Regions from separate parts of the Rhodoferax fermentans genome, predicted to be linked through region 1. Evidence: riboswitches for the same ligand, from Rfam matches in the RefSeq annotation. Region 1 holds a riboswitch; each other region holds the start of a gene.
What was found. Region 1 has a riboswitch for thiamine pyrophosphate ahead of RF819_RS15015 (purine-cytosine permease family protein). Riboswitches for the same ligand answer to the same signal wherever they lie in the genome.
Positions count from the first base shown of each region.

Region 2: another riboswitch for thiamine pyrophosphate. It lies ahead of thiC (phosphomethylpyrimidine synthase ThiC); the one in region 1 lies ahead of RF819_RS15015 (purine-cytosine permease family protein).
Region 3: another riboswitch for thiamine pyrophosphate. It lies ahead of RF819_RS16915 (thiamine ABC transporter substrate-binding protein); the one in region 1 lies ahead of RF819_RS15015 (purine-cytosine permease family protein).

Region 1 covers NZ_MTJN01000002.1:3,211,677-3,222,386, forward strand. Annotated here, with positions in the region: gene RF819_RS14965 (cyanophycin metabolism-associated ABC transporter) at 1-716, shown strand, start outside; gene RF819_RS14970 (cyanophycin metabolism-associated DUF1854 family protein) at 713-1,186, shown strand; gene RF819_RS14975 (NRDE family protein) at 1,193-1,957, shown strand; gene RF819_RS14980 (energy-coupling factor ABC transporter permease) at 2,016-2,642, shown strand; gene serB (phosphoserine phosphatase SerB) at 2,737-3,450, shown strand; gene RF819_RS14990 (TrpB-like pyridoxal phosphate-dependent enzyme) at 3,447-4,817, opposite strand; gene RF819_RS14995 (extracellular catalytic domain type 1 short-chain-length polyhydroxyalkanoate depolymerase) at 4,915-5,952, opposite strand; gene RF819_RS15000 (DUF4405 domain-containing protein) at 6,125-6,643, shown strand; gene fdxA (ferredoxin FdxA) at 6,751-7,080, shown strand; gene RF819_RS15010 (NAD(P)/FAD-dependent oxidoreductase) at 7,104-8,150, shown strand; TPP riboswitch at 8,346-8,454, shown strand; gene RF819_RS15015 (purine-cytosine permease family protein) at 8,532-9,842, shown strand; gene RF819_RS15020 (FAD-dependent oxidoreductase) at 9,839-10,710, shown strand, end outside.
Region 2 covers NZ_MTJN01000002.1:3,821,310-3,832,019, forward strand. Annotated here, with positions in the region: gene tolQ (protein TolQ) at 1-423, shown strand, start outside; gene RF819_RS17805 (biopolymer transporter ExbD) at 435-854, shown strand; gene tolA (cell envelope integrity protein TolA) at 865-1,824, shown strand; gene thiC (phosphomethylpyrimidine synthase ThiC) at 1,878-3,791, opposite strand; TPP riboswitch at 3,877-3,986, opposite strand; gene dnaE (DNA polymerase III subunit alpha) at 4,766-8,329, opposite strand; gene RF819_RS17825 (response regulator transcription factor) at 8,365-9,018, shown strand; gene RF819_RS17830 (hybrid sensor histidine kinase/response regulator) at 8,985-10,710, opposite strand, start outside.
Region 3 covers NZ_MTJN01000002.1:3,624,125-3,634,834, reverse strand. Annotated here, with positions in the region: gene RF819_RS16955 (hypothetical protein) at 35-373, shown strand; gene RF819_RS16950 (Smr/MutS family protein) at 384-1,040, opposite strand; gene radC (RadC family protein) at 1,106-1,807, opposite strand; gene RF819_RS16940 (FKBP-type peptidyl-prolyl cis-trans isomerase) at 1,988-2,452, shown strand; gene ispH (4-hydroxy-3-methylbut-2-enyl diphosphate reductase) at 2,455-3,435, shown strand; gene serS (serine--tRNA ligase) at 3,504-4,823, shown strand; gene RF819_RS16925 (AAA family ATPase) at 4,838-5,383, shown strand; gene pta (phosphate acetyltransferase) at 5,456-7,507, shown strand; TPP riboswitch at 7,521-7,632, shown strand; gene RF819_RS16915 (thiamine ABC transporter substrate-binding protein) at 7,701-8,723, shown strand; gene RF819_RS16910 (ABC transporter permease) at 8,789-10,438, shown strand; gene RF819_RS16905 (ABC transporter ATP-binding protein) at 10,431-10,710, shown strand, end outside.

The DNA.
Region 1 (10,710 bases):
TGACGATCAACCCGGGTGAAATGATTGGCCTGGTCGGCCACAGCGGCTCGGGCAAAAGCACTTTGGTCAACTTGATCTGCCGCTTCTATGACGTGTCCGAAGGTTCGATCAAGGTCGACGGTGTGGACGTGCGCGCCTTGCCGGTGGCCGACTACCGGCGACACATCGGGCTGGTGTTACAGGAGCCCTTCCTGTTTTTTGGCACGATTGCCGAAAACATTGCCTACGGCAAACCGCATGCCACCCGGGCCGAAATCATTGCCGCTGCCCGCGCCGCCCATGCGCATGAGTTCATCCTGCGCCTGGCACAAGGTTACGACTCGATGGTGGGTGAACGCGGCCAAGGCCTGTCGGGCGGTGAACGCCAGCGCATCTCGATTGCACGCGCGTTACTGATCGACCCACGCATCCTGATCCTGGACGAAGCCACCTCCTCGGTGGACTCCGAGACCGAAAAGGAAATCCAGAACGCGCTGGAAAACTTGGTCAAAGGCCGCACCACCATCGCGATTGCGCACCGGCTCTCGACCCTGCACCGCGCCGACCGTCTGGTGGTGCTGGACCGCGGCCAGGTGGTCGAGGTCGGCACCCACGACGCCCTGATGGCAGCACAAGGTGCCTACTTCAACCTCTACGAAGCCCAGGCGCGCAACATGGATGTCGACATGGATGACCGCTCGCAAGTCCGCTTGAACGACAGGAAGAACGACAAATGACCACCAGCCCCCCTTTTACCCTGGTCCGCAACCCTTTTGGGCGGCTGACTCTGACGACCTCTATGGGTGAGGTTGTCGAAGCTGTGGTGCCTGTGCGCGCGTTTCCGATCCAGTCGCCCGAGGTCGGTATTTCGCTGGTGCACACCGATGGCCACGAGGTGGCCTGGATTGAGCAACTGGCCGATGTGCCGGAGCCCGCACAAAGCCTGATCCGCGAGGAGCTGCAACTCCGCGAGTTCATGCCCACCATCCTGAGCATCGAGAGCGTCACGAGTTTTTCCACCCCCTGCACCTGGCGTGTCAAAACCGACCGTGGCCACACCAGTTTTGTGCTGCGCGGGGACGAAGACATCCGCCGTGTCGGCACCAGCATGTTGCTGGTGACCGATTCACACGGCATCCAGTTCCTGATCCGTGATGCCAGCGACCTGGGCCGCGACAGCCGCAAGATCCTGGACCGGTTCTTGTAGGCAAAAATGTGCCTGATCGCCTGGCACTGGCAGCCAAACAGCGCCAACAAGCTGCTGCTGGTAGCCAACCGTGACGAGTTTTACGCCCGCCCCACTGCCGCGCTGCGCTGGTGGGAGGACGCGGACATCCTGGCCGGGCGTGATCTACAGGCCGGTGGCACCTGGCTGGGGGTCAGCCGCTCTGGCCGGCTGGCCGCACTGACCAACCACCGCGACCCGACCCAACAACGCGCTGACGCCCCCTCACGGGGTGAACTGGTCAGCGGTTTTTTGCGCAGTGATCTCAGCGCCGAGGCTTATCTGAGCGAACTGCGTCCACACGCCAACAACTACAACCCGTTCAACCTGCTGGTCTACGACGGCAGCAATTTGATGGGATTGGAGAGCCGCCACGCCCGGGTGCTGGACCTGCCCGACGGTATGGGCGCGGTATCCAACGCCGATTTTCAAACGCCCTGGCCCAAGCTGAACGGTTTGACCAAGAGCCTGCAACAACAGCTCACACAAGGCCAGACCAGCGACGCCGCATTGCTGGCACTGTTGCAGGACCGGCGCACCGCCGCCGATGCCGATTTGCCCACCACCGGTGTGCCGCTGCCGCTGGAGCGCGCCCTGTCCGCCGTTTTTGTGGCCCTGCCCGACTACGGCACGCGCGCTTGCAGTGTGGTGCGTCTGGGCGTCGACCACGTCGACTTCACCGAACAGGGTTTTGACGCCAAGGGGCCACTGCAGGTGCGACACCTGCGAGCGAAACTCGCACCCAGAGTCTGATAACAAATGTGGCTCCAGCCCTTATTCAATAAGCCCAAGTCGCTACAACGTCTGTAGTATGTCGGCCACATCCATCAACCTTGTCCTGTTGTTGCTGTGCCTGAGCGCTGCGCTGCTGCTGCGCCCATGGCAGCTGCTCAAAGGCGCCACCCGCTTGACACCAATGCTCGCGGCATTCACCCTGCTGCCCTGGCTATGGGCGCTGCCCAGCCTGCACCAGATGCCGCTGCAGTTGCAGGGCTCGGGCGCCTGCCTGCTGGTGCTGATGCTGGGTTGGCCGCTGGCAGTGCCGGTCTTGTGTGGTGTGGGTGTGCTGGCTGCGCTGATCTCACCGATGGGCTGGGACACCGCGCTGGACCTGATCGTCTGGCTGGGCCTGGTGCCGGCCACGCTGGCCTTGGGCCTGGGTCTGGCCGTGCGCCGCTGGATCGGGCACCACCTGTTTGTCTACATTCTGGGGCGGGCGTTTCTGGGCACAGTGGTGAGTGTGTTTATCGCCGGTGTGCTGGGCCAGTGGGCGGGTCACAGCCTGCCGGGTGTGGACAACGACCTGAGCCTGGTGGCGCATTGGCTCATTGCCTGGGGTGACGCGTTTTTGACCGGCCTAGTCACCGCGATCCTGGTCGCTTACAAACCCGATTGGCTGGCCACCTGGTCGGACCGGCTCTACCTGAAAAAGCCGTGACACACACGACGCTGCGTTATTTCAAGGAAAATCGGTACCTAACCCTTTGATACACGGCGCTGTTAGCTACTTTATTCATAGTATTTTCCATTCCATGACCTCCACCGAATTTGCTCCTGGCCTGCGCATCGCAGGTATCACCCCGCCGCTGCGCCTGACTGACTACAAGCTCATTGCTTTTGACATGGACTCGACCCTGATCAACATCGAGTGTGTTGACGAAATCGCCGACGCGGTCGGCCGCAAGGCTGAGGTGGCCGCCATCACCGAGGCCGCCATGCAAGGCCATATCAGCGACTACAAGGAGAGCCTGCGCCAGCGCGTGGCCCTGCTCAAGGGCGTGACGTTGGCGCAGATGGACCAGATTTACCAGGAGCGCTTGCGCCTGAACCCCGGCGCGGCCGAGCTGGTGGCCGCCTGCAAGGCCGCTGGGCTCAAGGTGCTGCTGGTCTCAGGCGGCTTCACCCATTTCACTGACCGCATCCGCGACCGCCTGGGCATCGACTTCACCCGTGCCAACCAGCTGGAGGTGGCCAACGGCGCCCTCACCGGTCGCATGGTGGACCAGGCCTGGGGCGACATCTGCGACGGCGCAGAAAAACGCACCATGCTGTTGCACACCTGCGCCCAGCTCGGGATCGACCCGAGCCAGGCGATTGCCATGGGCGACGGTGCCAACGACCTGCCGATGATGGGTGTGGCTGGCCTGTCGGTGGCTTACCACGCCAAACCCGCCGTGCGGGAGCAGGCCAAGGTCTCGATCGAGTCCGGCGGACTCGACCGGCTGCTGGAGGTGATGCAGGCTTAAGCGGGTTCGGGCACGCTGGGCAAACCGGCCAGTGCCATGGCCAGCTCGGCCTCGTCGTAACTCTCGTCGCTGAGTTGCCCGGCAAAGTACTTCTGGTAGGACGCCATGTCAAAGTGGCCATGGCCCGACAGGCAAAACAAAATCGTCTCAGCCTTGCCTTCACGCTTGCAGCGCAATGCCTCCACAATGGCGCCGCGCACCGCGTGGTTGGCCTCGGGCGCCGGCACGATCCCTTCGGTGCGGGCAAACAACACCCCGGCCTCAAAACACTCCACCTGTTTGTAGGCCACCGCTTCAAGCAGACCCAGCTCCCTGGCGTGCGACACCATCGGTGCCATGCCGTGGTAACGCAGACCACCGGCGTGGAAACCTGGCGGTGTGAACTGGCTGCCCAGGGTGTGCATCTTGGTCAGCGGCGTCATGCCCGCCGTGTCGCCAAAGTCATAGGCGTATTTGCCACGTGTGAGCGACGGGCAAGCGGCCGGTTCCACCGCCACGATGCGTGGTTTGGGTCCACCACGCAGACCATGGCCAATGAACGGAAAAACCATCCCGGCAAAGTTGGAGCCGCCGCCGGTGCAGCCCACCACCACATCGGGCCAGGTGTCGGCCATCTCCATCTGCTGCATGGCTTCCAGGCCAATGACGGTCTGGTGCAACAACACATGATTGAGCACCGAACCGAGTGCGTATTTGGTGTCGTCACGCTGCACCGCCAGTTCCACCGCTTCAGAGATCGCAATACCCAGGCTGCCCGGATGGTCCGGGTGTTTGGCCAGGACTGATCGGCCATAAACCGTTTCATTCGAGGGTGAGGCCACACAACGTGCGCCGTAGGTCTCCATCACCGCGCGGCGGTAGGGTTTCTGGTCAAAGGACACGCGCACCTGGAACACCTCGACCTGCAAGCCGTAGTGCCCGCCCGCAAAAGCCAGCGAGGTACCCCACTGCCCGGCGCCGGTTTCGGTCACCAGGCGTTTGACTCCAGCCTCTTTGTTGAAAAAGGCCTGCGGCACCGCGGTGTTGGGTTTGTGGCTGCCCGCCGGGCTCACACCTTCGTACTTGTAATAAATTTTGGCGCAGGTGCCCAGGGCTTTTTCCAGCCCATGGGCGCGGTACAGCGGCGCCGGGCGCCACAAGCGGTACACCTCACGCACCGGTTCGGGGATCTCGATCTCGCGCTCGGTGCTGACCTCTTGCAGGATCAAGGACATCGGAAACAGCGGCGCCAAGTCGTCCGGACCCACCGGCTGCATCGTGCCGGGGTGCAGCACCACAGGCAGCGGCTTGGGCAGATCCGCCTGCAGGTTGTACCAGGCCTTGGGCATCTGGTCTTCGTTGAGGAGAAACTTGGTCTGCTTGCTCATGACGGGTCCTTCAGGTTCAGAGGGTGACAAAAAGGCGCTGGACAACAGGGTCCGAATCGCACAAATTGTGCCCCAGCCTGGGGCAGAAACCCTTGACTCAAAGGGGTTGTCGGTTGAAATAGTCCCACATCACCTCATTGGCCGACAAGGCTTGAGAAGGTGGCTCACCACCACGTGGCTTGTGACCTCCAGGCCAGGAGTGCCCACCGGTGTCGGTCACACACAGCTGCACCTGTGCGCCACCTTGGCACGGTGCATAAGACTCACACAGGGCACCGGCCTGCTCCAGCATCCGCTTCGGGGCCTGGCTACAAGCATTGAGTCCGGTCCACTTGCTTACTGTGGCTGGCACCGATGTGTATTCGGTCTCGGCCGATTTGATGGCTGCAGCGGGCCCGACACCGCCATGGAACAAGACATGGTCATCATTTTTGGCATGGATGTGCAACACCGACACCGGCTTGCCCGGCTGGCACACACGGGTGTTGTCGGTGCCCGCCACAGCGGCAATCGCGCTGAACACATCGGGCGCCTCACAGGCCAGGCGGTAAGCCATCATGGCACCGTTGGACATGCCGGTGGCATACACACGGCGTGGATTGATCGGCAGCTGGGCGCTGATCTGGCTGACCATCTGGCGGATGAAACCCACATCGTCCACCTGCCCGTCACGGGCCGCACCACAGCAGTTGCCAGCGTTCCATGTCGCCAGCTTGCCCCCCGCAAACCGGCTGTACCCGTTGGGGAACGCCACCACAAAACCTTCACGTTCCGAGGCACTGATCAGCCCGTAACGGCTGTCGTCTGCCTGGAAGTCCATGTTGCCACCACCACCATGCATCGCCACCAGCAGCGGCAGCGCTTGGCTGGTCAGATCACGTTGGGGCACATGCACCAGGTAACTGCGCAACAGGCCCTGATGCACCAGGCTCAGGCGGTAGTCACCCGGCTGGGTGATGGTGGTCGGGCTGGTCGGCGCGGGGGCACGCTCGGCCTGGCGTTGCTGCAGCCGCTCTTTGAGGCGCTGGCGCAGCACGCCGTCCTGTGCCACGGCGGATGAGGACAACAACACACTGGCGCACAGCAACCAGAACATCCGCTTGAGCGGCGACAGCTTGGGCGGGCAGCAAAACATGGGCAAACCTCCACAGCGGCATAAAAGCCGCATTCTGCCCATCACCTGCTGACAGATGGCCCTGTTTTGAGCGGCTTTACCGCAGGTTCACACGCACTTGATGCAACTTCAAACCCGGCTTGGACAATCCTTCCCAAGCCCTCTTGACCCTTTTTACACACAAGGAAATACCATGACTCTGAACGCACAACGCCCCTGGATCACCCCGCTGGTGACCGGCATTTTTCTGCTCATGGCTGTCACGGGCAGCCTGATGTTTTTCCACATAGACATCGGCCTTAACAAAACCGCGCACGAATGGCTGGGCTGGGCCATGGTGGTGGGGGTGTTGTTGCACGTGGCGCTGAACATCAATGCCTTCAAGCGGCACCTGGCCAACACCACCGGTCGCTGGGTGCTGGGGGCCAGTGCTCTGCTGCTGGTACTGAGTTTTGTGCCACTGGGAGGAGCTGCCGGTGGCAAACCACCCTTTGTGGCACCGGTGCAGGCCTTGGCCAGAAGCTCCCTGACCACGGTGGCCGACGTGGCGGGCATCCCCGTGACCGAGCTGCGCGCACGCCTCGCCGCTGCCGGTGTGGCCAGCCAGAGCGACGAACAAAGCATCCAGGACCTGGTGGGCAAGGACATGGGTCAGCAGATGCGTACCCTGGGCCAGGTGTTCGCCAGCAACACCAACGGGGCCGCGCGTTGACTTGATACATCTCAATGTGTCTTGGCGGCATAACTTCTATGCTTGCGGCAGGCCTTGCGCAAGCATTTAAAATCCCGTCCTTTTAATACAACCGTAGACCACTCAACATGACCCATGTCGTCACCGAAGCCTGTATCAAGTGCAAATACACCGATTGCGTCGACGTGTGCCCCGTGGACTGTTTCCGCGAAGGCCCGAACTTTTTGACGATCGACCCGGACGAGTGCATCGACTGTGCTGTCTGTATCCCGGAATGCCCAGCCAACGCCATCTACGCCGAAGAAGATGTGCCCAAAGACCAGCGCCACATGACCCAGCTCAACGCTGAGCTGGCGCAATTGCCCAGCTGGAAAACCATCACCAAGCGCAAGGCACCACTGCCTGACGCTGACGATTGGAAAAACAAGACCGGCAAGCTCTCCGAGCTGCAACGCTGATTCTTCACGTCTGACACCCCACCGTGATCCAAACCGACGCACTGGTCATCGGCGCCGGACCCGTTGGTTTGTTCACGGTGTTTCAACTGGGGCTGCAAGGCCTCCAGGCCCAGGTGGTGGACGTGCTCGACGCGCCGGGTGGCCAATGTGCCGCGTTGTACCCGGACAAACCCATTTACGACATCCCCGGTGTGCCGGTGTGCAGCGGGCGTGAGCTGACGCAAAACCTGCTGCGGCAGATCGCACCGTTTTCACCCGGTTGTCATTGGGACCAGCTTGTGAGCAGTCTGGAAGTACAAGCCGACGGCCGCTGGCTGGTGAGCACCGAGCGCAAGCACCAACCTTGCCAGCAGTTCCTGGCGCGCACCGTGGTGGTGGCAGCCGGTGTGGGTGCGTTTGTGCCCAAAGAGCTCAAGCTCGACGGCCTGGGTCCGTTTCTGGGCCAGCAGCTGTTTTACAAAGCGCCCCCGCCCGAGCTGGTCAGCGACAAAGACATCGTGATAGTGGGTGGTGAAGACGAGGCCGTGGCCCAGGCTGTCCATCTGGCCCAAGCTTGCCAAGCACGCAGCATCACCCTGGTCTACCGGCGTGAGGTCTTGCAGGCCAGCGAAGACACCCTGGCTGAATTTGCCGTTTTGCGCGACGCTGGTCGCATCCACTTTCAAGCCGGGCAAATCACCGGTATCCAGACAAACGACCAGCGATTGACCGGTGTGACGGTGAGCACCCCGGACGACCAGACCCTGAACCTGCCGCTGGACTTGTTGCTGGTGTTCCAGGGCATCAGCCCCAAACTCGGCCCGGTGGCGCAATGGGGTCTGGCCATGGAGCGCAAACAGCTCACCGTGGACACCGCCAGCTTTGCCACCAGCGCACCGGGGATTTTTGCGGTGGGGGATGTGATCACCTACCCTGGCAAAAAGAAGCTGATCGTCTGCGGTTTCCATGAGGCCACCTTGGCCGCGTTTGGCGCGGCCGCGCTGGTCCACCCGGAAGCCTCGACGGTGCTGCAGTACACCACCAGCAGCGCACTGCTGCAGCAGCGGCTTGGGGTTTTGCCAGCGCCCTGAGAACGGCTCGGGCACCACCCAGCTGGATGCCCAACACCCTCGAGTCAACACAGCGGCCCTTGGCCAGAGTTATCACTTTTGATAGCTATCTGCCCAGATACCATAAGGGCAAGAGGCCAATTTGGCATCCAACACGGGATGTCAGCCTGGTGCAGGGTCACGCAGGCTAGAATCCGCCACGCGCCAGTCACCTGGTGCACACGCTAGGGGTGTTGGCCCGCAGCACACGCTGTGGGCCGACTGAGAGAGTCCCTTTGAACCTGATTGAGGTAATCCTCGCGCAGGGAAGCTGGTCCAAGCACGGGGGTTGCCGCCTTCTCAGACAACGTTTACCCGTCACGATCTACGCTGACCTGCCAACTTTTTGCATGGAGCAAACGGATGGCAAACAAACCTATTTCACCCAACCCGGCGTCGAATTCGGCGCTCTCACCCATCGCCGTCAGCGAGCGGGTTTTCAGCTGGAGTGACCACACCGCCCTGTGGTTCAGCCTGGGTGTGGGCCTGCTGGTGATGCAGATCGGCGCCTACCTGGTGCCTGCCGTGGGCAGCCGCGACGCGGCGGTGGCCATTGTGCTGGGCTCGCTGGTCGGCGCCGGCCTGCTGGCCTGGACCGCGCGGCTGGGCTGCAGCACCGGCCTGTCGAGTGCGGGCCTGATGCACGCCGGCTTTGGCAGCCAGTTTGCACGCCTGCCGGTACTTTTGAACATGGTGCAGCTGATCGGCTGGACCACGTTTGAGCTGGTGATCATGCGCGACGGCACCCGCGCGATCAGCCTGCAGTCCTTCGGGCTGGACCTGGGTGACACCTCAGGCCTGCTTGTCAGCACCCTGCTCTGGGGGAGCGTGCTGGTGGCGCTGCTGGCGGGTTCCATGACCCGTTTGGTGCGCCAACTCATCAGCCACATCGCCTTGCCGCTGGTGATTGCCTCGCTGCTGTGGCTGAGCTGGCAGTTTGGCAGCCAGTTGCAGGCGCAAGGGCTCGCCGCATTCTGGGCACGCCAGGGTGACGGCAGCATGGGCCTGTTGTCAGCGATGGATCTGGTGATTGCGATGCCGGTGTCCTGGTTGCCGCTGGTGGCCGACTACGCGCGCCACGGCAAAAACGGCCGTAGCGCGATGAGTGGCACCTGGCTCGGTTACGCGCTGGCCAACATCTGGTGTTACGCCTTGGGGGTGATGGTGGTGAGTGTGGCGCAGCCGGGCACCGACCTGGTCACCGCGCTGCTGCTGGCACAAGGGGGTTTGCTCGCGTTGAGCCTGATTCTGGTGGACGAAATCGACAACGCTTATGGCGATGTGTACTCCGCTTCGGTGTCGGGCCAAAGCCTGCGCGGCAGCTGGAGCATCCGCCAATGGGGCCTGGTGCTGGCGGTGCTGTGTACCGCACTGGCGCTGGTGTTGCCAATGCACAGTCTGGAGCCGTTTTTGCTGCTGCTCAGCTCGGTGTTCGTACCGCTGTATGGGGTGATTCTGGGGCGGCTGGCGCTGGGTTCACCCAGCCTGGCCGTCTCCAACAAAGCCGTGGACTGGATGGCCGCTGGCCTGTGGCTGCTGGGCATTGTTTGTTATCACCTGTTGGCCAACTACGCGCCGCAGTGGGGTTCTGCCCTGCCCACGCTGGCCCTGACCTTCACCCTGGCCTGGCTGACACGCCCCACGACCGCTGCCTTGCGTGAGGTGCACGCATGAACATCACGATTTTGGGTGCCGGCCTGATGGGCCGACTGCTGGCGTGTTCACTGGCACGCGCAGGCCACACACTGACTGTTTTTGAGGAACGTGCGGCCGATTCGCGCGGTGCCGCCGCGTTTGCCGCGGCCGCCATGCTGGCGCCACTGGCCGAGTCGGCGGTAGCCGAGGACGAGGTGGTGCGCCTGGGCCAACACAGCCTGACGCGCTGGCCCGAGCTGATCGCCGCACTCGACACCCCGGTGTTTTTCCAGCGCGAAGGCACACTGGTGGTCTGGCACCGCCAAGACGCGCCCGATGCCCAACGATTTGGCCAGCTGCTGGCCGCCACCGGCGCACGCCTGCCCGATCTGCCGCAGCCACAAACGCTGGACTCAGCAGCGCTAGAGGTGTTGGAACCCGGCATGGGCAGCCGTTTTGCCCACGGCCTGTACCTGCCCGGTGAAGGCCAGCTCGACAACCACCAACTGATGGACGCGCTGCTGTTCCAGATGCTGCGCCTGGGTGTGGACTTGCACTGGGCCAGCCCGCGTAGCCCGCTCGACTTCAGCCCTGGCCAAGCCGGTGAGCCCGACTGGCTGCTCGATTGCCGTGGCCTGGGTGCGCAGCCGCAGTGGCCTGAGTTACGCGGTGTGCGTGGCGAGATCGTCACCTTGCACGCGCCCCAGGTGCGCCTGTCGCGCCCGACCCGGCTGATCCACCCGCGTTACCCGATCTACATCGCGCCTAAACAAGAGGGCTACTTTTTGGTCGGCGCCACCGAAATCGAGTCGGACGACACCTCACCGATGAGCCTGCGCTCGGCACTTGAGCTGCTCAGCGCTGCCTACACCGTGGACAGCGGTTTTGGCGAGGCCCGCATTGTGGA
Region 2 (10,710 bases), 610 kb from region 1:
TACCAGAAGCTGCGTGAACGCCGCATCACCGATCCCGGCACCCTGATGGACGGCGCCCGCCGCGCCATGCGCGCCAGCCTGCAGCGCGAGATGGACGTGGTGGAAACCCATTTGTCGTTCCTGGCCTCGGTCGGCTCGGTCTCGCCCTATGTCGGGCTGTTTGGCACGGTCTGGGGCATCATGCATGCCTTCACCGGCCTGGCCGCACTGACCCAGGTGACACTGGCCACCGTCGCCCCCGGCATTGCCGAGGCCCTGGTGGCCACGGCCATCGGTCTGTTTGCCGCGATTCCGGCGGTGGTGGCCTACAACCGTTTTGCGCGCGACATCGACCGCATTGCGATCCGGCTGGAAACCTTCATTGAAGAGTTTTCCAACATCTTGCAACGCAATGTCGGCGCGCAGTCTAGCGTCAGCCACTGAAGGAGCAACACATGCCAGCTGTTGTGAGCCGGGGCCGGGGTCGCCGCACCATCAACGAGATCAACATGGTGCCCTTCATCGACGTGATGCTGGTGCTCCTGATCATTTTCATGGTGACTGCACCGCTGATTTCGCCCAGCATGATTGACCTGCCCAGTGTCGGCAAAGCCGCCAAACAACCGGACCAGGTGGTGCAGATTGTGATTGGCAAAAACGAGTCGCTGGAACTCAAGGTGAAAGACAAAACCAGCTCGGTCAGCCTCAAAGAAGTGGCCAATGTGGTCAAAGAGGCGCAGGCCGGTGCCCAGAACCCGGCGGTGGTGATCAGTGCTGACAAAAACGTCAAGTACGAAACCGTGGTCAAGGTCATGGACAGCCTGCAGCGCGCGGGTGTGGCACGGGTGGGCCTGTCGGTGCAACTGGCCAACTGAGTGAGTCAGCATGCACGTTGGGACTGATCGCCTGGAGTTTGCGCCGCCCTCACCACCCGGCATGCTGCGGGCCTTCGTGTTGGCGCTGCTGGTACACGGCTTGTTGTTACTTGGCCTGACCTGGAGTGTGCGCTGGAAACACGACACCCCGGTGCTCAGCGCCGAGGCGGAACTCTGGTCCAGCGTACCCGTGGAGGCCGCGCCCCAGGCAGTTGAGCCCGAACCCGAACCCGAGCCAGAACCGCAACCTGCGCCGCCGCCCAAACCGGCCCCGGTGGTCGAGCCCCCTGCCCCACCACCGCCCAAAGTGGACATTGCGCTGGAGCAGGAAAAACAGCGGCTGAAGAAAGAACAGGCCCGCCTCGAAGAACTCAAGCTGGAGAAACTGCGCGAGAAAGAGCGCCTGGACAAACTGGAAAAAGCGCGGCTTGAGAAATTGAAACAGGACAAACTCAAGCAAGAGCAACTCAAGCAGGAACAGCTTAAACAAGACAAGCTGAAGCAGGACAAGCTCAAACAAGAGAAGCTCAAGGCCGAACAAGCAGCCAAGGCGCAGCAAACTGCTGCGGAGAAGAAACAGGCGGCTTTGGACGGGAAACAGCTTGAAGCCCAACGCCAGAAGAACCTGCAGCGTATGACAGGGCTGGCCGGTGCCAGCGGCGGAGCCAACGCCACCGGCAGTGCGATGAAATCATCCGGGCCATCGGCCAGTTATGGCGGGCGCATCCGTGCCAAGATCAAGCCCAACATCGTGTTCACCGAAGACATCCAGGGCAACCCAACAACGGAGGTCGAGGTGCGTGCCGCACCCGACGGCACCATTGTTGGCCGCAAAATCACCAAGAGCAGTGGCGTCAAAGACTGGGATGAAGCGGTCATCCGCGCCATCGACAAGACCGAAGTGTTGCCACGCGACATTGACGGCAGCATGCCGTCGAGCCTGTTGCTGGTGTTCCGACCCAAGGATTAGGATTCTTTTTAAATAGCTACCAGCCCTTTATGTATAAGGGCTAGAGGCCAATTTCATCCATAAATCTCCTGGCCACCCTGGCGAAACTCGGTCGCCTTGTCTGCCAGGGCCGAGCCCAGCTGTTCGGCGCTGGGTGCTGGGGCGCTGGCCTGGGGCGCAGACGGCACCGAGATACGCGCAAACTCCCGCACCTCCTGCGAGATCTTCATCGAGCAGAACTTGGGCCCGCACATCGAGCAGAAATGCGCCACTTTGGCGTGTTCTTTGGGCAAGGTTTCGTCGTGGAAGGCCATCGCGGTATCCGGATCAATCGCCAGGCGGAACTGGTCTTCCCAGCGGAACTCAAACCGCGCTTTGGAGATGGCGTTGTCCCACATCTGCGCACCGGGGTAACCCTTGGCCAGGTCGGCCGCATGGGCGGCAATCTTGTAGGCGATCAGGCCCTGTTTGACATCGTCGCGGTTGGGCAGGCCCAGGTGCTCCTTCGGCGTCACGTAACACAGCATCGCGGTGCCGTACCAGCCGATGTTGGCCGCGCCCATGGCCGACGAGAGGTGGTCGTAGCCGGGTGACACATCGGTGATCAACGGCCCCAGGGTGTAGAACGGCGCCTCAAAGCACGCGCTGAGTTGTTTGTCGACGTTCTCCTGGACCATCTGCAGCGGCATATGGCCGGGGCCTTCGATCATCACTTGCACGTCATGCCGCCAGGCAATCTGGGTCAGTTCACCGAGTGTGTGCAACTCGGCAAACTGCGCCTCGTCATTGGCATCGGCAATGGAACCGGGGCGCAGGCCGTCACCGAGCGAGAAACTCACATCGTAGGCTTTCATGATCTCGCAGATGTCCTCGAAGTGCTCATAAAGGAAACTCTCGCGGTGGTGCGCCAGGCACCACTTGGCCATGATGGCGCCGCCGCGCGAGACGATGCCGGTGAGGCGGTTGGCGGTGAGCGGCACATAGGCCAGGCGCACCCCGGCGTGGATCGTGAAGTAGTCCACGCCCTGCTCGGCCTGCTCGATCAGCGTGTCGCGAAAAATCTCCCAGTTCAGTTCTTCGGCGCGGCCATTGACCTTTTCCAGTGCCTGGTAAATCGGCACGGTGCCAATCGGCACCGGCGCGTTGCGCAGAATCCACTCGCGGGTTTCGTGGATGTTGTCGCCGGTGGACAGGTCCATAACCGTGTCGGCGCCCCAGCGGATGGCCCAGACCAGCTTGTCCACCTCTTCTTCCACACTGGAGGTGGTGGCAGAGTTGCCGATGTTGGCGTTGACCTTGACCAGAAAATTGCGGCCAATCACCATCGGTTCACACTCGGGGTGGTTGATGTTGCACGGGATCACGGCGCGCCCGCGCGCCACCTCGTCGCGCACAAATTCCGGGCTCATCGGCTGGCTCATCAGCGCACCAAAGGCCTGGCCGGGGCGCGGCAGGCGTTCGCTGGCCAGGCGCTCGGCCAGTTCGGCGCGCACCAGGTTCTCGCGGATGGCGACAAATTCCATTTCCGGCGTGATCAGACCACGGCGGGCGTAGTGCATCTGGGTGACGTTGGCACCCACCTTGGCGCGGCGCGGGCTGGTCTGGCGAACCAGGCGCAAAGTGCTCAAGGCGGGCTCAGCCAAGCGCTGCTGGCCGTAACGGCTGCTCAGGCCGGGCAAGGCCTCGGTGTCCTGCCGCTCGGCGATCCAGCCGCTGCGCAGCGGCGGCAGACCACGGCTGATGTCAATGGCCACCGCCGGGTCGGTATAGGGGCCAGAGGCATCGGGCAGGCGCAAGGGCGGATTGGGCACGCGGCGGGGTTCACCCTGTGTCGGGTCGCTCTTGACCAGCGTGTCGCCAAGCGCCACCTCGCGAAACGGCACCCGGATGTCGGGGCGCGAACCGCTCAGGTAAATTTTGGACGAACCCGGAAACGGGGTGCGGGTGATGCCGCGGGTGATTTGTGTGGTGTCGACGGTGGGTGTCATGGCGGTCTCCAGTAGGTCAAGAAAAGCCTGCCTGGAGTGCCGGGGTCAACCTGGGAAGATCTTGTGAGCCGCCCTAAGGTGCACCGATGCCAATTGCGTTGTTCCCTACGCGGGCATGACCCCGATCAGGTTCAGCGGGTTCCACAGAAGTGGTCTCAGCCTCGACTTTCGTCTCTGGCGCCCCGACAAGCCTGTGCAGTGTAAACGCAGCCTGGTCAGGCGGGGTGGGCTTCAAACTGATGTGTGCTGATAGAAAACCTTCTCTGGGTGCGCCAGGGCGACCGGGCCAGGCGCATGCGGTTTTGGAGCCAAATCACGCGCGGGCGGAGTCGATCAGTACACCAAACGGTGAGACGCGCGCCTTTGGCCCCAAAGCCCGGTCGCCTGACCCAATCACCCTGTCTCAACCGTGTAGGTTTGACGGGAGGGGGAGATTGAAAAACAGCCTCAAACCCTTATCAAAAAAGGGTTGACAGCTATCAGAAAAGATCTGTGTGCTCCCCGAATTACCTGGAGTTTCCGGCTTTCTTGACCCCGTACGGCTTCCAGAAACCCTTAAGGCGTGGTGGCTGAGTCAGGTGACCGGGCTTTGGGGCGAAATGCGCGCGTCCTGGGTATTCGCATACCGCTACGTAGCCCCGCGCGTGCTTTCGCCCCAAAACCGCATGCACCTGACCCAGTCGCCGCGCCGTGCATCGCTGCTGCTTGTTCGACGCCCTGGACGCATTCCCCAAGACATCCAAGGCAACACAAAAGTGCACGTTGGCGGCCAGGCGGTCTGCGCCAACACCTCGCTTTGAATTGCCACCCGGACAAGCAGCTCGCGTTGCGTGACGCTTGCACCGTTCGCCCTGAGCTCAGTGTTTGGGCCTCTACACGCTCAGCCCGCACGAAACTCAAAACATCGGGCCGAAGTTACACGCTATCTATTAAATAGTTAAAGGCCCTTTATCCATAAGGGCTAGATACCAATTTCACCCATAAACTATATCTGCCGTGCCAGGTGCCACCTGCGCCCACCAGCTGGCCAGGGCGGCATTGCTCGGGTAGAAACGGGCGCGTTCACCAAGATTCAGTTCCACAGCAGCGGCGCCCTCGTCGCTCTGGCAGGTCAAAGCCATACGCACCTGCAGTCCATGCACCAGATCACCCTGCTCGGTTTGCTCTCGCTGCGCCGGGTAGTCCTTGATCAACCGCGCCACATCGGGCGCCCTGCCCTGCGCCTGCTTGGGCAGGGTCACCCGCAGGAACTTGCCAAAACGGCAGCGCGCCTGCTCCAGATCCCAGATCTGGGTCACGGTGAGCTGCATGCCACCCGAGAAGCGGTCGGGCTGCTGTTTGCCCATGACAATGATGAGTTCGTCGTCCTTGAGCAGGTTTTTGTGGGCGTTGATCAGCGCCTCGTCGGCGCGTGCCTCGATCACACCCGACTTGTCGTCGAGCTTGAACAACGCCAGCTTGCCGCGCTGGCCGTTGATGATGCGGAAATCAGTGACGATACCTGCGAGCAGCTGTGGCTCGCGGGTATCGATCAGGTCGTCGATGGCGCGCCGCGCAAAACGGCGCACCTCGTCGGCCACCTCGTCAAACAAATGGCCTGACAGATAAAAGCCGACGGCGGTTTTCTCAAAGGTGAGACGCTCTTTGATCCCCCAGGGTGTGGCCTGAACCAGTTCGGGCTCCTGGGTGCTGGAGCCCAGCTCATCGGGGCCCCCAATGTCAAACAGGCTGCACTGGTTGGCGTTGGCCAGGGTGGCGGCGCCAAACTCAAAGGCCAGGTCCACACTGGCCAGCAAGCTGGCGCGGTTGAGGTGGATCGCATCAAAGGCCCCGGCCTTGATCAGCGCCTCGACCGTGCGTTTGTTGATGCGGCTGCGGTCCACCCGGGCGCAGAAGTCAAACAGGCTCTTGAACGGGCCACAGGTGTCACCCAGCGGCCCCACACCTCGGCCCTCGCGTGCCGCCACAATGGCTTCAATCGCTTGTTGGCCGCTGCCCTTGACGGCGCTCAGGCCGTAACGGATGACTTTGTCCGACACCGGCTCAAACCGGCTGACACCGCGGTTCACATCCGGCGGCTCAAAACTCAGACCCATCTTGATGGCGTCTTCCAGCAAGACCTTGAGCTTGTCGGTGTCGTCCATTTCCACCGTCATGTTGGCGCAGAAGAACTCGGCGGTGTAGTGCACCTTGAGCCAGGCCGTGTGGTAGGCCAGCAGGGAGTAAGCGGCAGCGTGCGACTTGTTGAAGCCGTAACCGGCAAACTTTTCCATCAAGTCAAACACTTCGTCAGCCTTGTCCTGGCTGATGTCGTTTTTGGCGGCACCATCGCGGAAGATCTGGCGGTGTTTGGCCATTTCTGCCGCGTCTTTTTTACCCATGGCGCGGCGCAACATGTCGGCGCCACCGAGTGAGTAGCCGCCCAGGATCTGCGCGGTCTGCATCACCTGCTCCTGGTAGACCATGATGCCGTAGGTCTCAGACAACATGTTGGCCACCAGCGGGTGCGGGTACTCGACCACCTCGCGCCCATGTTTACGCGCCACAAAGCTCGGGATCAGGTCCATCGGGCCGGGGCGATAGAGCGCATTGAGTGCAATCAGGTCTTCCAGCCGGGTCGGTTTGGCGTCACGCAACATGCCCTGCATGCCGCGACTTTCAAACTGGAACACCGCTTCAGTCTTGCCCTCTTGAAACAGCCTGTAGGTGGGTTTGTCGTCGAGTGGCAGGTTCTCAAACGCAAAGTTTTCCTGACCCTTGTGGCGTTTGACGATGAACTCGCGCGCAATCTCCAGAATGGTCAACGTGGCCAGACCCAAAAAGTCGAACTTGACCAGGCCCACCGCCTCAACGTCGTTTTTGTCGTACTGGCTCACCGCCGATTCGCTGCCGGGCTGCTGGTAGAGCGGGCAGAAGTCGGTGAGTTTGCCCGGCGCAATCAGCACGCCCCCGGCGTGCATGCCGATGTTGCGGGTCATGCCTTCCAGCTTGCGCGCCAGCTCCAAGAGCGTGCGCACGTCTTCTTCCTTGGCCTCGCGCTCGGCCAGAATCGGCTCCGCCTCGGAGGCGTAGACCATCTTGTCGTCTTTGGGTCGGTCTGGCGGCGGCAATTGCAGGGTGACGGCGACCCCGGGCTTGTTCGGGATCAGTTTGCTGATGCCATCACAAAAGGTGTAACTCATGTCCAGCACACGGCCCACGTCGCGGATCGCCGCGCGGGCGGCCATGGTGCCAAAGGTGGCAATCTGGCTCACCGCGTCCTTGCCGTATTTGTCCTTGACATAGTCGATCACGCGGTCGCGGTTGCCCTGGCAGAAGTCGATGTCAAAGTCGGGCATCGACACCCGCTCGGGGTTCAGGAAACGTTCGAACAGCAGGTTGTATTGCAGCGGGTCCAGATCGGTGATCTTGAGCGCGTAGGCCACCAGAGAACCAGCGCCGGAACCCCGCCCGGGCCCCACCGGGCAACCATTGTTTTTGGCCCAGTTGATGAAGTCACCCACGATCAAAAAGTAACCTGGGAAGCCCATTTTGAGGATGGTGACCAGCTCGAACTCGAGGCGTTCCACATAACGCGGCATCTCGGCCTCGCGTTTCACCGGGTCGGGGTACAGGTGCGCCATCCGAACTTTCAGCCCCTCATGCGAGGCGTAGCGGAAGTACTCGTCAGCGCCCATCACCACACCGTTGACCGGTGGAATGGGAAAGTCTGGCAGCTGCGGCTTGCCCAGCACCAGGCTCAGGTTGCAGCGTCTGGCAATCTCGACACTGTTGGCCAGCGCACTGGGCACATCGGCAAACAGTTCGGCCATCTGTGCCGCGGTTTTGAAGTGCTGCTCACGGGTGAAACGGCGCACCCGGCGCGGGTTGGCCAGAATTTCGCCCTCGGCAATACAAACCCGGGCTTCATGGGCCTCAAAGTCTTCGGGCGCGGCAAACTGGATCGGGTGGGTGGCCACCACCGGCAGCTGCATACGTTGCGCCAGCTGCACCGCGGCGGCCACCTGTGGCTCGTCTTCCGCTCGCCCGGCGCGTTGCAGCTCCAGGTAAAAACGGTGCGGGAACACGTTGGCCAGCTGCATGGCCGCGTCAAACGCGCGCTCTTCGTCCCCCTGCAACAGCGCTTGGCCGATGGGCCCAGCCTGCGCACCTGAGAGGCAAATCAGCCCGCCGTTGAGTTCATTGAGCCAAGCCAGGCTGATGCTGGCCTGGGTTTTTGTGCCGTTTTGGGTCCAGGCGCGTGCCAACAGCTCGGACAGGTTCAGGTAACCGGCATGGTTTTGCACCAAAAGCAACACCCGGGACAGCTGGGTGGCCTCTTTGCCCAGGCCTTCGAGCCATATTTCAGCGCCGATGATCGGTTTGACGCCGCGCTTGCGCCCTTCTTTGTAAAATTTGACCGCACCAAACAGGTTGCTGAGGTCGGTGATGGCCAAGGCCGGTTGTTGGTCCGAAGCGGCAGATTTGACAATCTCGTCGATCCGGTTGGTGCCGTCAATGACGGAAAATTCGGTGTGTAGGCGCAAGTGAACAAACATAACCTGCATTGTAGGAAAGCAGCAAGGCGGTCAAGGTGAAGATTCTGGTGGTGGATGATCATGCGCTGGTGCGTGCGGGCCTGTGCCAGGTGCTGCAGGGTTTGTCACCTCAAGAGACCACCGAGGTGTTCGAAGCCGCCGACTGCACCCGTGCTTTTGTGCTCGCCGCCGCCCACCCCGACCTGGACCTGGTGCTGCTGGACTACCACCTGCCCGACATGAACGGCCTGGCCGCCCTGGCCATTTTTGGTGAGCGCCATCCGGAGCTGCCGGTCGTGATCCTGTCGGGCTCGGCCAACCCCAGCATCGCACAACGGGTCCTGGCCCAAGGTGCGGCCGGGTTCGTCACCAAGTCCGGTCTGAGTGATGAGTTGTTACATGCGCTGCGTCAGGTACTGCGTGGCGAGGTCTATTCACCGCTGGAATTCAGGTCGGCGCACCAAGCAGCCCCGGCCTGTGCCGAAATCAAGGCACCGGTCTTCACACCACGCCAGCAGGAAGTGCTGCAGTTGTTGCTGGGTGGCTGCAGCAACCGCGACATCAGCGAGCAGTTGTCGCTGTCAGATGAAACCGTCAAAAATCACGTCAGCAGCATCCTGCGGGGTTTTGGTGTCAAGACCCGTACCCAGGCGGCTTTGGAGGCCGGCCGTTGGGGTTACGACAAGTCGGCGCCTGTCACCTCCCGCTGATCCGCTTGCTCCATCAACAGGTGGCGCAGCAGGCTGCGTAACTTGGCCGGGCGCACGGGTTTGTGCAGCAGCGTCAGGCCCGCCGCCTGCGCCGCCTGAATCAGCCCGGGATCGGTGTCCCCACTCATCAGACAGGCCGGTGTGGCGGTACCAAGGCGCTGGCGCAAGCCTTGCACCAACTGCATGCCGTTGTGCCCCTCTTGCAAGCGGTAGTCACTCACAATCACATCGGGCACCAAACCCTGGGCCAGACACTCTATTGCGTCCGACGCACCACGTGCCTGCGCCACGCGCATGCCCCAACTGACCAGCAAACCCACCAGGGCGCTGCGGGCCAGGGCATCGTCCTCCACCACCAGCGCACAACGGTCACGCACATCATCAGGCACAACTTTGTCTTTGGTGACTTCTACCTCCAGGGCCTGCGGGCCAGCAGCAGACGGCAAATTCAGGGTAAACCGCGTGCCTCTGCCAGGCAGCGACCTCATGGTCAGAGGGTGATCCAGCAAATTGACCGTACGCTGGACAATGTTGAGCCCCAGACCCAAGCCCTTGGTGCGGTCCCGCGCAGCATTGCCCACTTGGTAGAACTCGGCAAACACCGCCTGTTGGTGTTCCGGCGCAATGCCAACGCCGCTGTCCCACACTTGCAGCTCAACCCGGCCCGAGGCCAGCTGGCGGGCGGCCACCAGCACACCACCACGCTCGGTGTAACGCAAGGCATTGCCTGTCAGATTGAGCAACACGCGGTAAATCAGGGTGGCATCACTCATCACCCACAACGGGGTGGGCCGGACCCGCAAGCGCAGACCTTTGTCGGCGGCCTCGGCACTCAATGCCTGCTGCAACTGGTCAAACAGGCCAGACAGGGCAAATGGTCGTCTGTCCACCTGTACCGCACCGGCCTCCAGACGGGAGATGTCCAACAAACCGTCCAGTAGGTTCTGCATCGCACGTACCGAAGCGTCCAGGTTGCCAATCAGCTCACCCGTTTGCCGGTCATGCGGCAACTGCGCCAGGCGTGACACAAACAAGCCCAGCGCATGGGTGGGCTGGCGCAGGTCATGACTGGCCGCAGCCAGAAACCGTGACTTGGCCACATTCGCCTGTTCCGCCTCCTCCTTTTTTTCGCGCAGGGCTTGGGTGGCCAGCTCGACCTGCTGCTCCAGCTCAAACCGAGCCTCTGACAGGCGTTTGGCCATCAGGTGGATATGACGCTGCAAGTCCTGCAACGGATCGCGTGCAAAAGCCGGGTCGCAGAGCTTGTCCACCGCCGCAAAATCACCCTGGCCAATACGCTCGACCAACTGGGTGATGCGGGTGATCGGGCGGATCACCCCCCGGCTCAAAAGCACCGCCAAAGCCATGCCAAACAACAAACTCAAGAGACCCACCACCCCGCCCGAGAGCAACAAATCGTGTTTGCGGGTGTCCACACTCTGGCGCGAAAACACCATCACCACCTGGCCGAGTTGCACCGGTGACGAAGACTTTTGCACCCCACTTTTTTCGAACAGATCGTCGATCGCCACGGTGCTTGGAAACACCGGCTGTGCCAGCCAATCCAGCCGCCTGTCCGGTGCAAACCCCTGCATTTCAAGCGCACTCATCGGTGAAGAAAAAGCCTGGTCGGCCTGGCCCGTGCTGGCCAGCAGCTGGCCCTTGGTGTTCAGAATGCCCACCCAGCGTACA
Region 3 (10,710 bases), 410 kb from region 1:
TGATCAGTGTTGCCTTAGAAAAGAAGTTGAGGAAATGCAGGCGCTGGGGCCTCTCCCGCCAGAAGCTATCAAGGACGTTGATCTCGTCAAAAAATTCGACATGCTGTATCGGGCAATCTCAAAACCGGTGACTGACGAGGAGGCTCGTGTCCTAATTCAGCTTTTTGGACAAGATGGTTGCTTCGGGTTGGCTTCATCCCTGATGCACTTGATAGAAACGGCTCCTGGTTGGCCGCTCATCGAATGCCTGGAAAATCAGAACAACGAGTGGATCGTCGAGATGCGCAATCGCTGTATCAGGGGCGGACTGATACCGCTGGCACCAGGCGAACAGTGGCCACGGGAATTCGGTCAATCGAGCAAAGTCACCTAGTTCAAGAACGTCAGCCTCGGGTCGCCATCAGCAGCACCACCAGCGCACCTGCGCCGCCATCGGCTGGTTTGGCCTGGACAAAGGCCAGTACCTCGTTTTTTTGCACCAGCCAGCTGTGCACCCGGCTTTTGAGCACCGGCACCTTGCCGGGTGAACCCAGGCCCTTGCCATGCACCACCCGCACACAGCGGATGCCGTGTTTGTGGGCGTCACGGATGAACTGGCCCAGGGCCTCGCGGGCGTCGTCGCGGCGCAGGCCGTGCAGGTCCAGCTGGCGTTGGATGCTCCAGTCACCCCGGCGCAGTTTGCGGGTCACATCCACCCCGATGCCGGGGCGGCGAAAACTCAGGTGTTCGTCGGTGTCGAGCAGGGTGCTCACATCAAACTCATCACTGATCGCCTCTTTGAGCACCGCTTGCTCGTCCTTCTGGTACTGCATCGCCAGCGGCACGATCAGCTCCTTTTTATGGAGCACATGGCGCTTGTCTGGTAAGGGCTGGACGGCGCCAGCGGCCCGAATGAAGAGCTCGCGGTCGGACGCCGCCTGTTTGGCAGCTTTGGCCTGTGCACTGGCTTGGGCGACGCGCTGGCGGGCCTGTTCGGCAATCGCGCGTTTGACAATTTTCAAATCGGTCAGGGCCTTGACCTTGACCGGCGCGCTTGACAAGGCCACTGGGGCCGGTGCGTGGCTGTGCAGCACACCCAGGGGCTGGGCCGCTGGTTTGGCCCGGCTCACAGCAGTCCCCGCTCGGCCATGGACAGCGCCTCGCCGGGGGCCACGATGACGTGGTCCAGCACCCGCACATCGATCAGCGCCAGCGTGGTTTTGAGGGTCTGGGTCAGCATCTCGTCGGCGCGGCTGGGTAACACCGTGCCACTGGGGTGGTTGTGCGCCAGCACCACGGCACTGGCCTGGTGGTGCAACGCGCGCAACACCACTTCGCGTGGGTAGACGCTGGTTTGGGTCAGGGTGCCTGTAAACATTTCTTCGAGCGCGATCAGACGGTTTTGCACGTCCAGGAACAACACCGCAAACACCTCGTGTTGGCGTGCCGACAGCTGCAATTGCAGGTAGTGTTTGACCGCATCGGGGTTGTCGAACACGGTGCGTTCTTGCAGCTTTTGTGCCATGGCGCGGCGGGCCAACTCCAGCACGGCCACCAGCTCGGCACGTTTAGCCGGCCCCAGGCCTTTGACCCGTTTGAGGTCGTCGGCGCTGGCGTTGAGCAGGCCAGCAATGCCGTCAAACCCGGCGCAACCATCGGCGCGGGGCTTGAGCTGCAGCAGCTCCTGCGCCAGCTGCAGCACCCCTTTGCCAACGATGCCGGTGCGCAGCAGCAGCGCCAGCAGCTCGACATCGCTGAGCGCGCCGGGGCCGCGCGCCAGCAGCTTTTCGCGCGGACGGGCATCGGGGGGCAGGTCTTTGAGCGGCATGGTCTGAAGTCGACTTGGGGTGGCGCAGGGCAGGGGGCTTTTACAATGCGGGCAGTTTATGCGCTGATGTGCCTCGGTTTTGGTTCTGGGGCTTTGTGGCCAGACCACGGGGCTCGACCATCGGTGCCGCCACACGGACAGCGTTTTCTTTTTGGTTTCCTTTTCAGGTACAGGATCAGCATGACAAGCACCGTCGCCAGCGTTTCTCCCGGCTCTTTTTTGACCCTGCATTACCGCTTGAGCGGCTCGGCCGGGGTGGTGGTCAGCACCTTTGAGGGTTCACCCGCGACCCTGACGCTGGGCACAGGTCAGCTGTCCCCCGCGCTGGAGGCGGCTCTGCTGGGGCTGCCCGAGGGCACCCACACCACCATCGAGTTGCCCGCAGGGGTCGCCTTTGGTGAGCGCAGCGCCGACATGGTGCAGTGGATGGCGCGCCAGGAGCTGGTGGAGCTGGGTGTACAGGACGAGCAATACGCGGTGGGTGAGGTGCTCAAGTTCCCTACCCCCGACGCGCAGGGCGAGTTTGCCGGAGTGATTCTGGGCTTTCGCAGCGATGCCAAGGGCGACGCGGTGCAGCTCGACTTCAACCACCCGCTGGCGGGTCAGCCGGTGTTTTTTGAAGTGCAACTGATCGGGGTGTTGTGAACATGCCTACCGCCGCTGTTCAAAACATCCTGCTGGCCGAGCCGCGTGGTTTTTGCGCCGGGGTGGACCGGGCCATCGAGATCGTCGAAAAAGCCCTGACCAAGTTTGGCGCGCCGATTTACGTGCGCCATGAGATCGTGCACAACACCTATGTGGTGGACGACCTCAAAGCCAAGGGTGCTATCTTTATTGAAGAGCTCGATGACGTCCCACCGGGGGCGACGCTGGTTTTTTCTGCCCACGGTGTGAGCCGTGCGGTGCAGCAGGAGGCTGAACGCCGGGGTTTCCAGATTTTTGACGCCACCTGCCCGCTGGTGACCAAGGTGCATGTGGAGGTGGCCAAGCTGGCCAAAGAAGGTTACGAGTTCATCATGATCGGCCACAAGGGCCACCCCGAGGTGGAAGGCACCATGGGCCAGCTCGACGGCGGCATCCACCTGGTCGAAGAGGTCGAGGATGTGGCCCGTGTCAGCCCGCGCCAGACCGAACGGCTGGCGGTGGTGACCCAGACCACACTCAGTGTGGACGACGCCGCCCACATCGCCCAGGCCATCAAGGCCCGCTTCCCGATGGTGCGCGAACCCAAACACCAGGACATCTGTTACGCCACGCAGAACCGGCAGGACGCGGTCAAGCTCATGAGTTCGCAGGTCGACATCGTGATTGTGGTGGGCAGCCCGACCAGCTCCAACAGCAACCGGCTCGCCGAGGTGGCGCGCAAGCTCGGCACACCGGGTTACATGGTCGACCGCGCTGAAGACCTGCAGCCGCACTGGTTTGAAGGCTGCAGCCGCGTCGGTTTGACCGCCGGTGCCTCGGCGCCTGAGATCCTGGTGCGCCAGGTGGTGGAGCGCATCAAGGCGCTCGGTGCGGTGTCGGTGCAAACCATGCCGGGTCAGCCCGAGACGGTGAAGTTCCCGCTGCCCAAAGGGCTGCGGCTGGACCTGGATGACGAGGCCGCTGCGCCTGTTGCCCGATCTTGATGCTATACGAATCATAGTCATCTCCCCCTATTTCATAAGGGCTAGAGCCCCATTTTTCATATAAAACCATGTTAGACATCAACCTGCTCCGCAAAGACCTGCCCAGTGCCGTGGCACGCCTGGAAACCCGCAAAACCCCGCAAACCTTCCTGAATGTGGAAGCCTTCACCGCGTTGGAAACCGAGCGCAAAACCATCCAGATGCGCACCGAAGCTCTGCAAGCCCAGCGCAACGCAGCCAGCAAACAGATCGGTATGCTCAAAGGCAAAGGCTTGCATGACGAGGCCGCTGCGGCCATGGCCCAGGTGGGCGGTATCAAGGACGAGCTCGACGCCTCGGCCACCCGGCTGGATCAGATCCAGGCCGAGCTGCAAACCCTGCTGCTGGCGGTGCCCAACCTGCCACACGAGAGTGTGCCGCTGGGTGCCGACGAACACGGCAATGTGGTGGTGCGCAGCTGGGGCACGCCCCGGACGTTTGACTTCGAGATCAAGGACCACGTGGATGTGGGCACACCGCTGGGCCTGGACTTCGAGATGGGCGTCAAGCTCACTGGTTCGCGCTTTACCGTGATGAAGGGCCAGGTCTCGCGCCTGCACCGGGTGCTGGCCCAGTTCATGCTGGACGTGCAAACCCAGGAACACGGCTACACCGAGTGCTACACGCCCTACATCGTCAACGGCGAAACCCTGCGTGGCACCGGCCAGTTGCCCAAGTTTGAAGGCGACCTGTTCGCTGCCAAAAAAGGTGGACAAGAAGGTGAAGCCCAGCCCGACAACACCGCGCTGTACCTGATCCCCACCGCCGAAGTGCCATTGACCAACTTTGTGCGTGATGTGGTGCTGGCTGAAGCGGAACTGCCGATGCTGCTCACCGGCCACACCCCGTGTTTCCGATCGGAAGCCGGCAGCGCCGGGCGCGACACGCGTGGCCTGATCCGCCAGCACCAGTTTGACAAGGTCGAGATGGTGCAGATCGTGCACCCCGAGAAAAGTTACGAAGCGCTCGAAGTGATGACCACCCACGCCGAAGCCATCCTGCAAAAACTGGGCCTGCCTTACCGCGTGATGAGCCTGTGCACCGGCGACATGGGTTTTGGCGCCGCCAAGACCTATGACCTGGAGGTCTGGCTGCCCGCACAAAACACCTACCGTGAAATCAGCTCGGTCAGCAACTGCGAGGCCTTCCAGGCGCGCCGCCTGCAGGCCCGCTTCAAAAACGCACAAGGCAAAAACGAGCTGGTCCACACCTTGAACGGCTCCGGCCTGGCGGTGGGCCGCACCCTGGTAGCGGTGCTCGAGAACTACCAAAACGCGGACGGCTCGGTCACCGTGCCTGAGGTGCTGCGGCCTTATTTGGGCGGCCTGGACACCCTGCGCCCGGCCTGATTTCTGGTCGCTGGGTGACTGGTGTGGCCGATCAGGCGCCCCGACTGATTTGCCTCATCGGTGCCGAATGCACCGGCAAAAGCACGCTGGCCCAGCAGTTGGCGGCGCAGACCGGTGGCCAGGTGGTGCCTGAACTCTTGCGTGACTGGTGTGTCCGCCATGGACGCACACCCCGGCGCGATGAACAAGCGGCCCTGATGCAGGCGCAGATTGATGCAGAAAATCAGGCTCTAGCCCTTATAAATCAAGGGCAGGGCGCTATGCTTTTCTGTGAATGCGGCCCCTTGCTGACGGCGGTCTACAGCCAGTTTTATTTTGCGGATAACAGCCTGCTGGCCGCCGCCCACTTGCACCACCAGTCTTACGCGATGACACTCTGGCTGCAGCCGGATCTGCCCTGGGTGGCCGATGGTTTGCAGCGGGACGGCTTGGCGGTGCAGGCTGCGGTGCAGCATCTGCTGGGACAGCAGTTGGCTATGCACACATCGGTGGTACGGGTCAGCGGGGTGGGGGCGGCTCGGTTGCAGGCTGCAATGTTTGCGTTAGCTCATGAAACCTGACAATTTTCTTACGCGTACGGGTTAACCCCTAGGATAATAGGGCCTGCATTTCATCATCTGGAGCCAATTTCCATGCGTACGTTTTTTCTGTCGGCCACGGAACCCAATGTGGGCTTGACCTCGGTGTCCCTGGGCCTGTTGCGCGCTTTGCAGCGCCGTGGTTTGAAGGTGGCGTTTTTCAAACCGGTCACCAAACACAGCCCGGAATCGGAACCGTCGGTGTTGTTTGCCCGCAGCATCTGTCAGGCCGTCTCCACGCCTGACCCGCTGCCGCTGCAACTGGTGACCCAGCAGGTGACCAGCGGCAAAACCGCCGAAGTGCTGGAAGACATCGTGAGCCTGGCCATGGCCAGTGCCAAAGATGCGGACGTGCTGGTGGTGGAAGGCATCCACACCGACCCGACGCGCGCCTTCATCCCTCAGCTCTCCAGCGATATTTCGCGCAGCCTGCAGGCCGATGTGATTCTGGTGGCCAGTGGTGCCGATGCCGAGGGCATTGCCCACACCCAGTACATGATTGCGCGTATCCGTAACTCGGGTCGCCATGTGGAAGGTGTCATCTTCAACCGCGTGGGCATCGACTTTGACGAAGCCGCCGTGGCCAGCCAGCTCAGTGGTGTGCCGATTTTTGGTGTGGTGCGTGAAAACCCCGAGCTCTCCGCACCGCGTACCCTGGATGTGGCGCGTTACCTGGGCGCCGAGGTGATGATCGAGGGCGATATCGCCACCCGCCGTGTGCGTGACACCGTGTTGTGCGCCCGTTCGGTGTCCGAGGTGATTCCGCGCCTCAAACCCGGTGTGCTGGTGATCAGCGCCGGTGACCGTGACGATGTGATGCTGGCCACCGCGCTGGCCGCCAGCAACGGCATCGAACTGGCGGGTCTGGTGTTGACCCACAACAGTTTCATCAGCCCCCGCATCCAGCGTTTTGGTGCCATGGCTTTCAACAGTGGCTTGCCGGTGTTGCGCACCGATGGTGACAGCTTTGGTACCGCCGCCCGTGTCAGCCGCCTGCCGCTGGCCGTGCCGCAGGACGACCACACCCGCATGAACCTGGTGATCGACAGTGTGGTGGAGCAGCTCGATGCCACCGCCATCTGCGCCGGTCTGGACAATGCGGCGTCGACCCACATGTCGCCACCAGCGTTCCGCTACCAGCTCATGCAAAAGGCGCGCGCCGCCAACAAACGCATTGTCTTGCCCGAGGGGGATGAACCCCGCACCATCCGTGCCGCCGTGATCTGTACCGAAAAAGGCCTGGCACGTTGTGTTTTGCTGGGCAAACGTCAGGTCATCGAGTCGGTGGCCAGCGCCATCGGTGTGGAGTTGCCTGCTGGCCTGGAGATTCTGGACCCGACCGAGATCGCCGGGCGTTTTGTCGAGCCGATGGTGGCCTTGCGCAAGAGCAAGGGCCTGACCGCCCCGCAAGCGCTGGCCTCTCTGGAAGACACCGTGGTGCTGGGCACCATGATGCTGGCGGTTGACGAGGTCGATGGCCTGGTCAGTGGCGCGGTGCACACCACCGCCAACACCATCCGTCCGGCCTTGCAGCTGATCAAGACGGCACCGGGCTCGAACATTGTGTCCTCGTGTTTCTTCATGCTGATGCCCGACCAGGTGCTGGTGTATGCCGATTGCGCGGTCAACCCCGACCCTAAGGCCGAAGAGCTGGCCGAAATCGCCAAACAAAGTGCCGACAGCGCCCGCGCCCTGGGCATCGACCCCAAGGTCGCCATGATCAGCTACAGCACCGGTTCCTCAGGCTCGGGCGACGATGTGGAAAAAGTGCGAGCCGCCACCGAGTTGGCCAAATCGCGCTGGCCTGAGCTGGTGATCGACGGCCCGATGCAGTACGACGCCGCCAGTGTCAAGGAAGTGGCTGCCCAAAAGGCGCCCGGCAGCGCGGTGGCTGGCCAGGCCACGGTGTTTGTGTTCCCCGACCTCAACACCGGCAACACCACCTACAAGGCGGTGCAACGCTCGGCCAATGTGGTGTCGGTGGGCCCGATGCTGCAGGGTCTGCGCAAGCCCGTCAACGACCTGTCGCGTGGTGCGCTGGTGGACGACATCGTTTTCACCATCGCGCTGACCGCCATCCAGGCCGACTCGATGACCAAGGCCTGAGCCTTACAATCCGACCCTTCACCGGGGGTGTCTGGCCTACCGCAGCAATGCAGCAGGCCAGGCTGAGAAAAACCCCATACCTGATCTGGATCATGCCAGCGTAGGGAGCGTGATGGGTTGTTGGCGGCCAGCTCTGGCCTGTCCCTGATCACCCGTGCGTTCACCGCGCGGGTGTTTTTTTATAGGGACCACCATGAACCGTCGTTTGTTTGTCCTGGCCACCATCACGCTGGCTGTTTCCGGCTTGTCCGCCCCAAGCCACGCAGCTGATGAATTGCGGGTGATGGTGCACAGCTCGTTCTCCCTGCCCAAGCCGCTGCTGGCGCAATTTGAAGCCCAAAATGGCATCAAGCTGGTCCTCATCAAAGGGGGTGATGCCGGCGAAATGCTCAACAAACTGATTCTGACCCGCGCCCAGCCGGTGGCCGATGTGGTCTACGGCATTGACAACACCTTGCAAGCCAAGGCGCTGGCCGCTGGTGTGCTGGAACCCAGCTTGCCCCAGGCCGCAGGCACGGTGGATGCCCAACTCGGCGATGCCTTGGCCGCCGTGGACCATGGTTTTGTGAACCTCAACTATGACCGCGCCGCGGTCGCCAAAAGTGGCACGCCCTTGCCCAAAACCCTGCAAGACCTGACTCTGCCCGCCTACAAGGGCTGGCTGGTGGTGCCCAACCCGGCCACCTCCAGCCCTGGCTACGCTTTCCTTCTGGCCACGATTGCCGGGCTGGGGGAAGAAAAGGCCTTTGCCTGGTGGGCGCAGATGCGAAGCAACGGCCTCAAGGTGGTCAAAGGCTGGAGCGAAGCCTATTACACCGAGTTCAGCCGCAACAAGGGCAGCTACCCGTTGGTGGTGAGTTATGCCACCAGCCCGGCTGCCGAGGTGTTCTATGCCAAGGACCAGCCCGCCGAGTCACCCACGGCCAGTCTGAACCTGGCTGGTGGGGTGTTCCGCCAGGTCGAAGGGGTGGGACTGATCAAAGGCACGGCGCAGAAAGCGGCGGCGCTCAAGTGGGTTGACTTTTTGCGCTCTGCCCCGGTGCAAGAGGCTTTGCAGACCAGCATGTGGATGTACCCCGCGGTGGCCAAGACGCCGCTGGCGCCGGTGATGCGCCACGGCGCCGCACCTGCCGCGTTTGAGAGCCTGCCGCCTCAGGTGATTGCTGACAAAGGTGCCTCATGGGTGGCGCGCTGGACGCAGGTGGTGCTGAAGTAGGCCCAGGTCACGCATTGGATGAAAGCTTGGCAGGTGGCTGTGTTGTGGTGTGAGGGGCGGCTGTGATGACGCCCAGCTGGCTGGTTCGCCTGGCCCGACCGCGTGGTGTATGGCTGGCGCTGCTGCCCGCCGCCGCCTTGTTGTTGCTGTTGCTGGCCCCGGTGGCCCGCCTGGCGTGGGAGGGGTTTGCCGGGCCACTGAGCAGCACCGACGGGCTATCGCTGTGGCAGCCCTGGCAGGACGATTACCTGCGTTGGCGCGTGATCTGGTCGCTGGCGCAGGCTGTCATCACCTGTGTGCTGGCCTTGGGGTTGGGGCTGCCGCTGGCCTGGGTGCTGGCGCGCTTTGAGTTTGCTGGTCGCGCTTTGGTGTTGCGCCTGCTGATGTTGCCCTTTGTGGTGCCTTCGCTGGTGGCGGCCTTGGGCGTGCTGGCGCTGTGGGGGCCGCGAGGGGTGCTCAGTGGTGCGCTGGGTATCCACTTGCAGGACGGCCCCTGGCTGCTGCTCTACGGCAACCTGTTTTTTAACCTGTGCCTGGTGGTGCGCGCCGGGGTGGATGCGCTGGCGAAGGTCAATGCCCGCCAGGTGGCTGCCGCGCGTTCACTCGGGGCCACACCCTGGCGTGCCTTCTGGCGGGTCGAGTGGCCAGCCATTGCGCCCTGGCTGCTGTCCAGCTTGTGCCTGGTGTTTTTGTACTGTTTTGCCGGATTTGGCCTGGCTCTGGTGCTGGGCGGACAGCGGTATGCCACGGTCGAGGTCGAGATTTACACCCTGGTGGCGTATGAGTTACAACTCGGCCAGGCCAGCGTGTTGGCGCTGTGGACGCTGGGGCTGACCGGTGGGGTGGCGCTGGCCTACGCCGCGTTGGAGAAACGCCTGGCGGCCCCACTGCGTTTGTTGCCCATACCGCGTGTGCGGCCGCAGGGTGCGCCCCAGTGGCTGGCGCTGGTACTGGCCCTGGCTCTGTTGTTTGGGATCTGCGCCTTGCCCATCCTTGCTATATTTATCAAAGCTATCAGCGCTTTATGGACGGGGGCTACAGGCCTGTTTGATGCAGAAACCCTGGCCGCTCTCTGGAACACCTTGCGGTTCTCGGCCTTGGCGCTGCTGATGGCCACACTCTTGGGTGTGTTGCATGCGTTGGCGGCGCAAGCCTCGGTGGCCTGGCGGGCGGCGGCGTTTTTGCCTTTTGTGGTGTCGCCGGTGACGGTGGCGTTTGGTTTGTTGTTGTTGTACCCGTCGTGGACCGCAAGCTTGCCGCTTCTGCTGGCGGCGTATGCGGTGCTGGCGTATCCGTTTGTCGCCAAGTCACTCTCAGCCGGGTTGGACAGTTTGCCGGTGCATCTGGGCCAGGCGGCACGCACCTTGGGCGCCAGTCCGTGGCGTTGTTTCTGGCGGGTGACATTGCCGCTGCTGCGGCCGTCGCTGCGCCGTGGCATGGCGTTTGCCGCAGCCACCGCCTTGGGTGAGTTTGCGGTCACGCTGTTTTTGTCGCGCCCCGAATGGGCCACCCTCACCACCCTGATCTACCAGCGCCTGGGTCGCCCGGGCCAGGCCAACCTGGACGCAGCCATGGTGCAGGCCTGTGTGCTGATGACGCTGGCGCTGCTGGTGTTTTTGCTGATCGAATGGCCGGTGTCCGAGCGCGGTGCCCCCCGTCTGCCGCGCCGTGTGTCAGGCCAGACCTCCCACCCATCCATCACCCAACATGCTTGAGCTTTGCCACATCCACCAGCGTTATGCCGATTTGCCCCTGCTGCAAGACCTCAGTTTGCAGGTGGCCGCAGGTGAAATTGTGGCGCTGCTGGGGCCATCGGGCAGCGGCAAAAGCACCTTGCTCAACATCGTGGCGGGCCTGCAGGCGCCCGATGCCGGCTCTGTCCGCTGGGACGGCCAGGACATCACCGCGCTGGCGCCCGAGCGGCGCCGTTTTGCGCTGATGTTCCAGGACTTTGCGCTGTTTCCGCACCTCAACGTGCTCGACAACG